2 regions of the Eisenbergiella sp. OF01-20 genome follow, and region 1 is predicted to be linked to the other one. Evidence: predicted binding sites of a transcription regulator. Region 1 holds the regulator's gene; the other holds the start of a gene.
What was found. The regulator HrcA, encoded in region 1, represses chaperone genes, less so after heat shock. The targets are predictions, from matches to a motif close to TGTTAGCACTCNNNNNNNNNGAGTGCTAACA.

Region 1 (7,477 bases):
GCCCTGATATCCAGCGCGGGAGCCGGGAAAAATGCAAAAAGAGCCTCTATTATCCATCTGCTTTTCAATGTGATAGGAGCGGTCATTTTCGGAATTATCATGTTTATCCTCTTCCGGTTTAATCCGGTATGGGGTTCGTCAACCATAAACAGTGTGGAAATTTCCATATTCCATACCGTATTCAACGTACTCAACACCCTTATGCTCGTCCCTTTTGCGGATAAGCTCGTGAAGCTTTCTACCTATATAATAAGGGAGGACAAGTCCGAGGAACAGCCCGAGATCAGTGCATCCGGTGAAATGCGCAGACATCTGGACGAACGTATCCTGGGAAATCCCGCTTTTGCCATGGACGCTGTACTGGGGGAAGTGAATGTCATGGGACAGTCCACCCTGCTAAACCTGAAAAAATCCCTGGAGGGTATTGAAACGGGAAATAAGGAAACCATACGCTCCGTTTTTCAGAATGAAAAGATCATAAATGAAATGGAAAAGATTCTTACCGCGTTTCTGGTTCGGGTGGACAATCTTTCCCTTACCGAGGAACAGCATCAGGTGATCAAAAACCTGTTTTATACGGTAAGCGACCTGGAAAGGGTGGGCGACCATGCGGAAAACATCGCCGAACTGGCCGACAACATGCGCAAGGATGATGTTACCTTTTCCAAGAAAGGCTTCAAGGATTTGAAGCTTATAGCGGAGGAAACTATTCTCGCCCTGGAAAGCGCGCTGAAAGCAAGAGAACTTTCCAGTGCCAGCGATGCACTCCAGGAAGCCGATTACGAAAGGAATGTTGACAAGCTGGAGGATGAACTCCGGGAAAAGCATATCCAGCGTCTGTCCAAAGGAAAATGCGTCCCGGAAAGCGGCGTGGTATTCCTCGACCTGATCAGCAACCTGGAGAGGATAGCCGACCATGCTACCAATATAGCCGGTTATGTGGTGAGTGAATCCGGGAAAGCCCTTCCTGCTTTAGATGAAGAGTGATATACTGATAGCGTAAGCCGGTATGGGGCAGAAAGAACCCGGGATAGCGCCGAGAGTGCTTTTGCAGAAGAATGGAGAGGTAAGCATGCAGAAAATATTTGTTATTGAAGATGATGAGAATATCCGGAATCTTGTGAAAATTGCATTGGAAGGCTATGGCTATCAGGTCCTGTCTTTTGAAACGGCTGAGGAAGCCCTGGAGCTGGCGGGGAAGGAAAAACCGGATCTGGCGGTTTTTGACCTGATGCTTCCGGGGATGGACGGGCTTTCGGCCATCCGGCTTATCCGCGGCAGGGAGGATGAGATTAAGAATATCCCGATCATTGTCCTCACGGCTAAGGATAAGGAATACGATAAAGTGGTGGGCCTCGACGGGGGCGCAGATGATTATATAACGAAACCCTTCGGCGTGCTGGAACTGGCGGCCCGGATCCGTTCCCTTCTGCGGCGCGCGGCGGAACAGCAGCCTGTGCATGAAACGGGCAAGATTAAGATGGGCGGCCTGTCGGTGGATCCGGCGGCCCGGGAAGTGGTTATGAACGGGGATCCGGTTTCCCTTACTTATAAAGAATATGAACTGCTGATGTATCTCATTGATAACCGGGCCAGAGTGGTGGAACGGGATGAACTGCTGAATAAGCTGTGGGATTATTCCGCAGATATTGAAACAAGGACGCTGGACATTCATATCAGGACCCTGCGGCAGAAGCTGGGTGAGGAAGGAAGCAAATACATCAAAACAATCCGCAGCGTGGGATATCGGTTTGTGATTCCCCAGGAGAATGAAAATAAGGAAAATTAAACATGAAACGAGCAATTTTACTCCGGTTCGTAGCGATACTCATGCTGGCCCTTGCGGTCAGCAGTGTTTTTTCCTACTATTTTATAGGAAAGAACATGCTGAAAAACAACAGGGAGTCCATGATTAATACGATCCATGTGGTGGATTATTCCCTGGATTATGAAGGCGATCTGCAGGAGCAGCTCAGCAGTCTGCATAAAGCCACCATGGACGAGGAATCCCGGATTACGATTATCAGCGAAGACGGGACAGTGGTGGCGGATAATGAAATAGAACAGGTGGGAAAACTGGAAAATCATCTGGAACGGGAAGAGGTGAAGGAAGCCCTGGCAACCGGATCCGGCTTCGCAGCCAGGAATTCCGAGAGCCTGGGGCGCAGCCTGCTCTATGTGGCGGTGCATTCCGTAAAAGGCCCCTATGTGATCCGGATGTCGGTACCGTATACGAATATGCTGGATTATATGATTCTGATTTTTCCGCTCCTGCTTCTGGGTACCGGGATTGCTTTTGCCATGAGCGTTGTAATTGCCATACGGTTTACCAATACCATTACCACCCCCCTGAATGAAATTTCCAGGGAAATGGTGAAGGTGCGGGGAGAAAACCCCAGCTTTACCTTCCGGCAGTATAAATATAAGGAATTAAATGTGATATCCCAGACTACAATGAAAATGGCGGCGGAGATCCGCGAGCATATGGATCAGCTGGAAAAGGAAAAACGCATCCGCCAGGAATTTTTCAGCAACGCTTCCCATGAACTGAAAACACCCATTACCTCCGTCAAAGGATATGCGGAGCTGCTGGATCAGGGATTTGTGAAGGATGAGGCTACAAAAAAAGATTTTATTGCCCGTATCCTGAAGGAAACGGACAATATGACCAACCTTATCAACGATATCCTCATGATATCCCGCCTGGAAGCAAAGGAGGCCGAGGTGACCTATTCCATGGTGCGTATCGCCCCTCTGCTGACGGAAATCTTTGAATCTGCGGAACCTATTGCTGCGGAATATCAGGTTGCGCTTCATAAAGAATGCGAACCCCTCATCATAGAAGCCAGCGCCAAACAGCTGCGGGAGCTGATAATGAACCTGGTGAGCAACGGTATCAAATACAATCACCCCGGCGGAAACGTATGGGTGGAGATTTCTTCGGAGGGGAGCGACATGTGCATCCGCGTGAAGGATGACGGCTGCGGTATCAGCAAAGAGGATCAGGAGCGTATTTTCGAACGCTTTTACCGGGTGGATAAGGGACGCAGCAAAAAGATGGGCGGAACCGGCCTGGGGCTATCCATTGTGAAGCATATTGTGGAGTTCTACGGAGGCCATATCGGGCTGGCGAGCACTCCGGGAAAGGGTAGCTGCTTTACCGTAACAATTCCTTTTTCAGCGGAAAATAAGGCGAAAAGTTGACAACTGCGCGTCTTTGCGGTAAACTGAATTCTATATTCAGGTATATTACTGCTTTGTGTGTTGTGCTTGGACGAAGTACCTGGGTCTAAAGGAGGAGAAAATTATGGCAGAAATGAAGAAAAACGAAGCGAAGGAAACTGTGAAACCCGTTGAGAAAATTACTGCGAAAGCTGATGCACTGAAAATCGAAACCAAAGAGCCTGAAAAAACACCAGCAGTAAAAGCCGCTGTAAAAGAACCCGCAGAAAAGAAGGCACCTGCCAAAAAGGAGCCTGTTAAAAAAGAAACCGTAAAGAAAGCGCCTGTGAAGAAGGCACCTGCCAAAAAAACGGCTGAAAAGCCTGCAGCAGAAAAGACTGCCGCCGCCGCGAAACCTGCCGCCAAAAAAGCGCCTGTTAAGAAAGCGGCAGCTAAAACAGAGACGATGGAAACTATCGCATCCAAGGAAGTTGTTACCGTACAGTTTGCCGGTAAATCCTATTCCACAGAGGATCTTGTCAAGATCGCAAAGGATGTTTGGAAATATGATTTGGGCAGGGAGGAAGCTGATTTCAGGGAAGTTGAGCTTTATGTAAAACCGGAAGAAAGCAGTGTATACTATGTGATTAATGGGGATGTGACAGGAAGTTTTGCTATCTGACAGAAACCCGCAGGCCTGCAATAAAAATACATAGTTAGATTTCATGTAACTGTTCCGTACCTTCACAGTTACGAATTCATACAACTACACGTCATTTATACGCCGTATCCCCTGAAAGGCGGATTCCGATTCCGGTTTATCCAGCTTTTCAGTTTCACAGGGATACGGCGTTTCTTTTGCCGGAAGGAAGGCTGCTGCTGAACCGGAGGGCCTTTGTTTTCATCCGTTTTTCTTAAGATTCTTCACAATTTTTTCATTAATTTATTTCTAAAAACGAGTTGACAACGTATAGGAGAAGTGATAATGTATGTTCAGAAGGTGTTAGCACTCCTGAAGGTTGAGTGCTAACAACCCGAAATGAGGTGAGGTAATGCAGCACGAACTGGATGAACGCAAAATGAAAATTCTGCAGGCAATCATCCGTAACTATCTGGAGACAGGAGAACCGGTAGGGAGCAGGACGATTTCCAAATACACGGATTTGAACTTAAGTTCAGCCACGATTCGTAATGAGATGGCAGACCTGGAAGAACAGGGATACATCCTCCAGCCCCACACCTCCGCAGGCCGGATTCCTTCCGATAAAGGCTACCGGCTTTATGTTGACAGCATGCTGGCAGAAAAGGATCGGGAAGTGACGGAATTAAGAGAGCTTCTCGTGGAGAAAGAAGATAAGATGGACCATCTTCTCCGGCAGGTTGCAAAGGTTCTCGCAGTGAATACCAACTATGCGGCAATGATTTCATCGCCGCTTTATCATGGGAATAAGCTTAAGTTCATCCAGTTATCCAAGGTGGATGAACACCAGGTATTGGCGGTTATCGTGGTGGAAGGCAATATGATTAAGAACACCATGCTCCATGTGGACGAAGCGCCCGACCAGGAAACCATATTAAAATTAAATATCCTGCTGAATACCCACCTGAACGGGAAGAGCCTGGATGAGATTAATCTGGCGATGATAGCCAACCTGAAGCAGCAGGCAGGCATTCACAGCGATATGGTGGGCGAAATCATCGATGCGGTGGCGGAAGCCATACAGGCGGATGAGGATCTGGAGATTTATACGAGCGGCACCAATAATATCCTGAAATATCCGGAGCTTGCGGATAAGGAACTGGCAGGACAGCTTATTACCACTTTTGAAGAAAAACAGGCATTAAACCAAATCGTTCAGGAAACACTGGCTGATGAGAACAGTACGGGCATTCAGGTATATATCGGTAACGAAACACCGGTACAGACAATGAAGGACTGCAGCATAGTAACAGCCACCTACGAGCTGGGCGAAGGAATGAAAGGAACCGTCGGCATCATCGGGCCCAAACGTATGGATTACGACAAGGTTGTGGGAATCCTGAAGAATCTGATGACACAGCTGGATACGTTATATAAGAAAAAATAGATAACTGTGAACTACCGGACAGTTACAAAAATAGAAAGTGTCAGATACACAGAATGGAGTGAAGCAGAAGATGGAAAATAAAGATAACCGGAACCTGGAGGAAGAGATGGATACTGCTTCTGAGGCGAAGGCAGGAGAAGAAACAGCACAGGGGGCTTGCAAAACAGCGGATGCCGATCCGGCTGCGGACGCGGATAACGGCGTGGATTCTGCCGGAGAATGTGAAGCATGCAGCAGTGAGGAAGCGGACGGAGGGGAAGAAAGTTCCCCGGAAGATGATTCCGCACAGGATGACAGCCCGGCAGCTGAAAAAGAAGGCTTTTTTAAGAAAAAGAAAAAAGATAAAAAGGAAGAAGCTTTTAAGGCCAAAATTGATGAACTGGAAGACAGGGTAAAACGTCAGATGGCCGAATTTGAGAATTTCCGTAAGCGTACGGATAAAGAAAAGTCAGCAATGTTCGAAACCGGAGCAAAAAGCGTGATTGAAAAAATCCTCCCGGTGGTCGACAACTTTGAAAGAGGTTTGGCGGCCGTACCCGAAGATGAGAAGGGATCCGCTTTCGTGGAAGGTATGAACAAGGTATATAAACAGCTGATGACCGAACTGGATAATATGGGGGTTAAGCCCATTGAAGCGGCCGGTCAGGAATTCGACCCTAATTTCCATAATGCGGTCATGCATGTGGAGGATGAGGCGTACGGTGAGAATATTGTGGCCGAGGAATTCCAGAAGGGTTATACCTATCACGATACTGTGGTAAGACACAGTATGGTTAAAGTGGCAAATTAAGTATTTCAGGCACTGCCTGATGAAATAGCCGCAAAAAGCGGTAGAATGGAGGAGACTTATGAGCAAAATTATCGGTATCGACTTAGGTACAACAAATAGCTGTGTTGCAGTTATGGAAGGTGGTAAACCCACCGTTATCGCCAACGCGGAGGGCGCAAGAACAACTCCCAGTGTGGTTGCATTTACAAAGACCGGCGAAAGGCTGGTAGGCGAGCCTGCAAAGCGTCAGGCGGTAACCAATGCGGACAGAACCGTTGCTTCCATCAAAAGACATATGGGAAGCGATTACAAGGTTGACATTGACGGAAAGAAATATTCCCCTCAGGAAATTTCCGCAATGATTCTCCAGAAACTGAAAGCGGATGCTGAGAACTATCTTGGTGAAAAGGTGAATGAAGCGGTAATTACCGTACCTGCTTATTTCAACGATGCACAGCGCCAGGCTACCAAGGATGCAGGAAAGATCGCAGGCCTGGATGTAAAGCGTATCATCAATGAGCCTACCGCAGCAGCCCTTGCTTATGGTCTGGATAATGAAAAAGAACAGAAAATCATGGTATACGACCTGGGCGGCGGTACCTTCGACGTTTCCATCATCGAAATCGGTGACGGTGTCATCGAAGTTCTTGCAACGAACGGCGATACCCGTCTGGGCGGCGATGATTTTGACAATAAGATTATTGACTGGATGGTAAGTGAATTCAGGAAGCAGGAAGGCATTGACTTATCCGGCGATAAGATGGCTATGCAGAGACTCCGGGAAGCGGCTGAAAAAGCGAAGAAAGAGCTTTCCAGTGCAACCACCACCAACATCAACCTTCCTTTCATCACAGCAACTGCGGATGGACCGAAGCACTTTGATATGGACCTGACGAGAGCGAAATTCGACGAGCTTACCCATGACCTGGTGGAAAGAACGGCTATTCCCGTTCAGAATGCCCTCAAGGATGCCGGCGTAACCGCATCCGAGCTGGGGAAGGTACTTCTTGTAGGCGGTTCCACACGTATTCCTGCCGTACAGGATAAGGTAAAATTAATGACAGGCCATGAGCCGAGCAAGACGCTGAACCCGGATGAATGTGTTGCTATCGGTGCTTCCGTTCAGGGCGGCAAGCTGGCCGGTGATGCAGGCGCAGGCGATATTCTTCTTCTTGATGTTACGCCTCTGTCCCTGTCCATCGAAACCATGGGCGGCGTGGCGACAAGGCTGATTGAAAGAAATACAACAATTCCTACCAAGAAGAGCCAGATTTTCTCCACCGCAGCAGACAACCAGACTGCAGTAGACATCAACGTTCTTCAAGGGGAAAGACAGTTTGCAAAGGATAATAAGTCCCTCGGACAGTTCAGGCTGGACGGGATCCCGCCGGCAAGACGCGGAGTGCCTCAGATTGAAGTTACCTTTGATATTGATGCCAACGGTATCGTAAATGTATCC
Region 2 (7,477 bases), on a different contig from region 1:
TGGTTTCCCTGGCAATTTTCTGCTGTTTGGCCGGAGGCTGGTATTTCAGGGTTCTCATATTATGGAGGCGGTCGGCCAGCTTTATCATGATAACCCGGATATCCTTTGCCATGGCAAGGAACATTTTACGCAGGTTCTCCGCCTGCATTTCCTGCTGATCCGCCGTTTTATTATCCCCGTTTCCCTTGTCACTGGGGAAATTGATCTGCTGCAGCTTGGTAACGCCGTCCACCAGCAGGGCGACATCCGGCCCGAATTCCTTTTCGATTTCTTCCTCGGTCATGATGGTGTCTTCCACCACATCGTGAAGAAGCCCCGCTTCAATCGTTTCCTTATCCAGTTCCAAATCCGCAAGGATTATGGCGACACATAAGGGATGGATGATATAAGGCTCCCCGGACTTGCGCACCTGCCCTTCATGGGCGGCATAGGCAATTTTATAGGCCTTCTCTATCATGGAAATATCGTCCGACGGATGATATCTGCGCACACGGGAAATAAGGTCCTGATAAAGCTCCTCAGGACTTAAATATTCTTTCATGGCTTCAATCCGTCCGTCGTCAAGAACCAGGCCTCTGCCTTTCTTTCTCTGTCCGCGGGCAAGACTGCCGCCGCCCTCATACACAATTTTACTTTTTTCTTCCGGCAGCACGGCCGTTTCTGTGGGAGCCACGGCCTGCACCTTATCCGTTATCTTTTCATCCGTCATATTCATATATCATCACCGGCGCTGCATTATATTGATCTGGTTACTGGATTCCATAGAGTGCGGGACATCGCTTCCATCCCATACACTCCCTGCCCTGCTGTCTTACTTTCCTTCAAAGCAAATGGCGGATTCCAGACGGTATCCTGCCAGCTTTTCCCGTCCCTTCAAGCCCGCAAGCTCCATAAGGACGACGACTCCGACCACTTCTCCGCCCAGCTCTTCCACCAGGCGGATCATCGCCTCCGTAGTACCGCCGGTAGCGATAAGATCATCCACTATCAGAATTTTCTGACCAGGACGGATAGCATCCTTGTGAATCTCAATAACAGCAGTGCCATACTCCAGATCATACTCCATGGAAGCGGTTTCACAGGGAAGCTTTCCCTTTTTCCGGATAAGAACGAAGGGTTTATGATTATTGTAAGCGATAGGCGTTCCGAAAATAAATCCTCTGGATTCCGGTCCCACTACCACGTCAAATTCCAGATCATCTATCAGTTCCTGCATGGTATCAATAGCCAGATGCAGGCCGTCCGCATCCTGCAGGACACTGGTTACGTCCCTGAACATAACTCCTTCCTCCGGGAAATCCGGGATACATCTCACATACTCTTCCAGTTTCTTCATGGCGCTTCTCCTTCTGGTCATTTTTCCCTAAAAAACTATATTTTATTATATTATTTCTCCCCAGATAAGTCAACCGACCAAAATGTCCGTATTTGCCTGCTTATCAATGGGCCGACTGATCTATTACCATCCAAGGGTCATATTTCCATAGAGAAGGTCTTTTATGACGCCGAAAAATTCCCGTACCATATTGTTGGCCTGCATGGCGGTATCCGAAGGGGCGGCCAGGCCATAGACGGTGGAATATCCCTGACTGGCAGCCAGTCTGGTGCTGCGGTATACGTGAAAGTTATTGGTTACGATTCCTACGGAAGCCTCCTCCGGAATCAGGCTGCGGGAATACTCCAGGTTTTCTTTGGTATTGGTGGATCGATCCTCCAGCAGGATTCTGTCCGGTGCAATTCCCTTTGCGGTCAGATAGTCATACATTCCCTGCGCCTCGCTCACCGGTTCATTGCTCCCCTTTCCGCCTGACACCACCACGAGCGTCCCTTCGTTTTCCACCAGATAAGCGGCCGCCGTATCCAGACGCAGTGCCAGGGCCTTGCTCGGTCCGCTCTCCCGCATCTGTGCACCGAGTACGATCAGATAATCCAGATCCGGCACGCCCTTACTGGAAAATCTGCTGATCAGCAGTCCCTCCACAAACAGGAACACCGCCGCCCCCAGAAGTACGACAGCGATCATCAGCTTCCGCATTCCTCCCGGAAGCTGCAGCCATACACCATGCTGGTATAACCAGGCCAGGGCGAGGAAACCGGTTCCCGCTATCCCCCATATAAGGAAAAACCAGGAGCCGTAAACACCGGAAATAAGTATTCCCGCGCAATAAAGCAGACAAAGAATTCCCAAAGCGATTACTATATATGTCATTTTTTTCATGTTCCCTCTCTTTCCATCCCGTTTTCATAGTTACAACAGATTTAATTATTCTAACATAAAAGTCCTGTTTTTGTCTCCTTTTGTCGAAATATTACGTTCTCTGCCAGATTGCAGGGCATCGGAAAGGGTGATACGATAGAAGTAAGATATAAACAGAAAGACGGTGGAAACCAACGAATGAAAAAAGAATGGGATTTAAGTTCACAAAAACTGGGAATTCTGCTCCAGAATTTCGCAGATATGATATGGGAATATGATATCCAGACGCACGCCTTGTTTCCGGAACCGGAGGCAGCGCTGCGCTGCGGGCTTCCTGACAGGATTACAAACGGCGCACAGGGACTTGTTGATACAGGCCTGCTTCACCCGGATTATCTTCCCGCCCTTTCCCATCTGTTTCATTCGCTGGAAGTCCAGGACTGTACCCTTACCGCCGAACTTCTGGCCCGGCTTGGCACGTGCAGGGACTATCACTGGTACCGTGCAGTTTTTACCTCCTTCGCGGATTGTGTTTCCGGGCAGATGCAGGCAGTCGGTTTTTTCCAGGACATTGACTATGAGGTACACCAAAGGCTTAAGCTCCAGCATCTGGCCAACATGGACAGCCATACCGGCATTTATAATGCCGCCGCGGGCAGACAGCTGATCCAGAATAATCTCATGCAGCAAAGCTCTTCCACCCGCAATGCCATGTTTGTTTTTGATATTGACAACTTTAAAGTTATCAACGATACATACGGCCATTGCCAGGGAGATGAGATTCTGCATCATTTCGCCACCATACTGCGCTGTGTATGCCGGAAAACAGATACGGTTTACCGGATAGGAGGAGACGAATTCGGCCTTTTCGCCTATAATACGGATGATGAGAATCTGGTACAGAGAATTTGTTCCGAGATCCTCCGCCGAACCAGGGAATTAAGCGAGAACTGTATTCCTGTTAGCGTCAGCATCGGGGCCGCCGTCAATAAAGAGTATGCCCCTTCCTATTTTGATTATTACCGGGCGGCGGATAAGGCAATGTATCAGGCAAAGGAAAATGGAAAAGGTAATTTTGTAACCTGTTGTTTTTAGGGCTTCCGCCGCGGCGGAAGCTTTTTTATGACAATAGAACTTTTAGGTCCATGCAGGTGCATCCGCCTGGCCGTTGCCCGCAGGAATAAAAACTGCGGCCGTAATCAAACGGCCGCAGCATCATAGGGTTCTGTTTTCAATTATCTGATGTCTGCCTGTAACAATTCCGATCTGTCTCAGATGTTACATCTTCTTACATCATTCCCATTCCGCCTGCTCCGGCAGGTGCGGGGGGCAGATCCTCTTTAATATCTGCAACAACAGTTTCTGTAGTCAGCAGCGTGGATGCAACGCTTGTTGCATTCTGCAGTGCGCTTCTGGTAACCTTGGCAGGATCAAGGATTCCTGCGTCAACCATGTTCACATACTCTTCCTTCAGAGCATCGAAGCCCATGCCAACTTCCATTTCTTTTACCTTGTTGATGATAACACTGCCTTCCAGTCCTGCATTGGCGGCGATGTGGAACAAAGGTGCTTCCAGAGCTTTCAGAACGATTCTTGCGCCGGTCTTTTCGTCTCCGTCCATACCCTCAGCCAGTTTGGAAACATCCTTGCATGCGTGGATATAAGCGGATCCGCCGCCTGCGATGATACCTTCTTCCACTGCAGCTCTTGTTGCAGCCAGGGCATCTTCCATACGAAGCTTGGCTTCCTTCATTTCTGTTTCCGTCGCAGCACCAACACGGATAACCGCTACGCCGCCTGCCAGCTTGGCAAGTCTTTCCTGAAGTTTCTCTCTGTCAAAATCAGAGGTAGTTTCTTCAATCTGCATTTTAATCTGAGCGATTCTTGCCTGGATTTCGTCCTTGCTTCCTTCGCCGTCTACGATAACGGTATTTTCCTTCTGAACCTTAACGGATTTAGCACGTCCCAGATCCATAAGCTGTGTTTCTTTCAGATCCAGTCCCAGTTCTTCACTGATTACCTTGCCGCCTGTCAGAATTGCGATATCCTGCAGCATTTCTTTTCTTCTGTCGCCGTAGCCGGGCGCTTTAACAGCTACCACATTGAAGGTACCGCGCAGTTTATTTACAATCAGAGTCGTAAGGGCTTCACCCTCAACATCTTCAGCGATAATTAACAGCTTGGCGCCGCTCTGTACCACCTGCTCCAGCAGAGGAAGGATTTCCTGGATGTTGGAGATCTTCTTATCGGTGATGAGGATATAAGGGTTTTCCAGGTTTGCTTCCATTTTGTCCATATCGGTGCACATATAAGCGGAAACATATCCTCTGTCAAACTGCATACCTTCTACCAGATCCAGTTCCGTCATCATGGTCTTGCTTTCTTCGATGGTGATAACACCGTCTCCGGAAACCTTTTCCATAGCGTCTGCAACCATGGTTCCCACTTCATCATCGCCTGCGGAAATAGAGGCAACCCTTGCGATATGCTCTTTACCGTTAATTTTGGAGCTCATCTTTGCAATTGCTTCCACTGCACATTCGGTAGCTTTCTTCATACCTTTTCTAAGGATGATCGGGTTCGCTCCTGCTGCCAGGTTCTTCATTCCTTCATTAACCATTGCCTGTGCCAGTACGGTTGCTGTTGTGGTACCATCACCTGCCACATCGTTCGTCTTGGTTGCCACTTCCTTAACCAGCTGTGCACCCATGTTTTCAAAGGCATCCTTCAGTTCGATTTCCTTTGCGATGGTTACACCGTCGTTGGTAATAAGGGGTGCGCCGTAGGATTTGTCGAGAACTACGTTCCTTCCTTTCGGTCCAAGGGTCACTCTGACGGTATCTGCTAACTGATCTACTCCGGATTCCAGAGCCGCACGGGCTTCTGCACCGTATTTAATTTCTTTTGCCATGATTTAAACGCCTCCTGATTATAAATTTAATTTTGCTTTCTTCTTATTCAATTACTGCAAGGATGTCGGACTGCTTCACAATGATGTATTCCTGGTCGTCATCCAGCTTTACTTCGGTTCCGGCATATTTGGAGTAAATAACCTTGTCTCCGGCCTTTACTTCCATTTTGATTTCTTTGCCGTCTACCATTCCGCCAGGCCCTACTGCAATAACTTCCGCCTGCTGGGGTTTTTCCTTGTTCTGTCCGGGAAGAACAATTCCGGATTTTGTGGTCTCTTCCGCTTCTAACTGCTTCAAAACGATTCTGTCACCTAAAGGTACTAATTTCATAAAAATGCCTCCTTAATGAATTCTTTCTTACACCGGTATTTTTGTTGTTAGCACTCATCTTTATTGAGTGCTAAACACTATACATATATTATGTTTTTGGTTTATTTTATGCAACGCCCTTCACAAGACTAAATGCGTTTTTTTCTAATATTATCTCGTGATATCTCTTTTTTTCTCTTGTTTTCTCAATTTTATGGTTTTTTATAAATTTATTATAAACTCAAACTTCGCAGGAGCAAAATGGCCTTCCTTATTTAGTCAATGCCTTTTCCAGCCGTTCCCGATAACCGGGACTGTTTTTCTCATCGAACTTATCCCGGAACATTTCATATTCCGCTTCGGAAAAGCACTGGTAAAAATCTTCTTCCACACTCAGCCTGGTTACCATACCAATCGCAACCGAAGGGGCCAGCACAGCGTCCTCGTATACCTGACAGGCTTCTTTGATCCGGCTGCAGTAGTCCCGGGCTTCTCCTTCCTCCGGAGCTTCTATTACTATATAAAAGACATCTCCGTCCACACGCCCTATGAGATACTCCGGCTTTGCTTCTTTTTTCAGGATATCGGCAACAATGCGGATGAGCCTGTCGCTTTCCTCATCACCGAAATGGCCGTTAACAAACTTCCAGTCATTGATGTTCACGCAAATCAGGGCATTGGGCGCCGTACCTGTTTCTTTGAGCCGGGTAAGCCTTGCGTCAAAATAGGTTCTGCCAAGAAGCCCTGTCAGTGTATCCACATGCTCCCCGTGTTTTGCCTGATACCGGTCTTTTTCCAGCGCCTCTTCCAACTCATCCGCGTAAATGGCAGTCTCCCGGAACCGGTACTGCTTTTCCCCGAGTGAGGAAAAAAGAGCGGCCAAATCATCCAGGACAGCCTCCACGGCCTGTTCGTTATCCGCCCCTGCCGGTTTGGCATACAGATGGCCCACCGTCCTGTCCGCCACACGGATTTTCCGTCCCGGATCTGAAACCACATCCGGCAGGAAGGCGGCAAAGTCCCCTGCTGAAACTGCCTTTTCCCCATGCCGCTGCGTTAAAAGCAGCTCCACACCCAGCGCAGTGTGCAGATTCCGGAAACTCTTCTGTATCTTCTCCAAATCATACAGGTTTTCCAGTCTGTAATTTTTTATATTTTCCCGTAACCTTTTTTCCAATGGAACCGAACCGTATGCCATACCCCTTGTCCTTCCTCACCTTCAGATTTTCTTTGTGAAATGGCTTTCCGGGGCTATTCCGCCTCCGTTCTCCAGCCAGAATCATTATACTTTTTTTCCCGTCTTTTGTCCAGTTCCGGGTAATAGCTGCGGCACGGGAAAAAGCGGATCTATAACAATCATCCCATATATGATATAATAAGAAAACCGTGCAAAAATGACAGATAACCAAATACCGTTTTGTCTGCCTGCCGGAAAATAGAAAATCTCGGGTCCTGGGAAGCCGAAGGATTTTCGACGCCCACGGCGGATCATATCATGCACGAACGTATGCAAAAAAGACGGGATTTTTACCTGCAGTTACTGGAACAGCTGGATAACAGTTCCCATCTTAATTTATAAACGCAATATCGCAGGTCATGCCAGGAGGAATTATGTACATTAATGAACAGAAAACTATCCCCATAAACGGAGTCCATCAATATGTATCTATCCGCTCGGAAAAGGAAAACGCCCCACTGCTTCTCTATCTGCACGGGGGACCGGGGGATGCGGCGCTCCCCCTGGTTCTGAAGTATAACAGTGCCCTGGAACAAACATTTACCGTTGTGATCTGGGAACAGCGGGGCGCCGGAAAATCCTACTATAAATTCAGGCCGGGAGAAGATATCACCATGGCTCTCTTTGAGCAGGATCTCCATGCACTCATCCAATGGCTGCTGGAACGTTTTCATCAGGATAAGCTGTATTTAGTCGGCCATTCCTGGGGAAGCGTCCTCGGACTTGCCTATATCCAACGGCACCCGGAAACCGTCCGTACCTATATTGGCTGCGGGCAGGTCGTGAATATGCAGAAATCCTGCCGGGAAGCTTACGATTACG

Region 2: the regulator HrcA is predicted to act here: its motif matches at 5,485-5,515, upstream of DXA36_RS09135 (co-chaperone GroES).

The regions. Positions count from the first base shown of each region.
Region 1 covers NZ_QUES01000002.1:362,399-369,875, reverse strand. The annotation lists gene DXA36_RS05195 (Na/Pi cotransporter family protein) at 1-987, shown strand, start outside; gene DXA36_RS05190 (response regulator transcription factor) at 1,073-1,789, shown strand; gene DXA36_RS05185 (sensor histidine kinase) at 1,792-3,204, shown strand; gene DXA36_RS05180 (DUF6465 family protein) at 3,308-3,844, shown strand; gene hrcA (heat-inducible transcriptional repressor HrcA) at 4,215-5,249, shown strand; gene grpE (nucleotide exchange factor GrpE) at 5,320-6,039, shown strand; gene dnaK (molecular chaperone DnaK) at 6,098-7,477, shown strand, end outside.
Region 2 covers NZ_QUES01000005.1:139,023-146,499, forward strand. The annotation lists gene DXA36_RS09110 (RelA/SpoT family protein) at 1-541, opposite strand, end outside; gene DXA36_RS09115 (adenine phosphoribosyltransferase) at 812-1,336, opposite strand; gene DXA36_RS09120 (YdcF family protein) at 1,460-2,218, opposite strand; gene DXA36_RS09125 (GGDEF domain-containing protein) at 2,396-3,292, shown strand; gene groL (chaperonin GroEL) at 3,486-5,108, opposite strand; gene DXA36_RS09135 (co-chaperone GroES) at 5,152-5,439, opposite strand; gene DXA36_RS09140 (GGDEF domain-containing protein) at 5,690-6,616, opposite strand; gene DXA36_RS09145 (alpha/beta fold hydrolase) at 7,030-7,477, shown strand, end outside.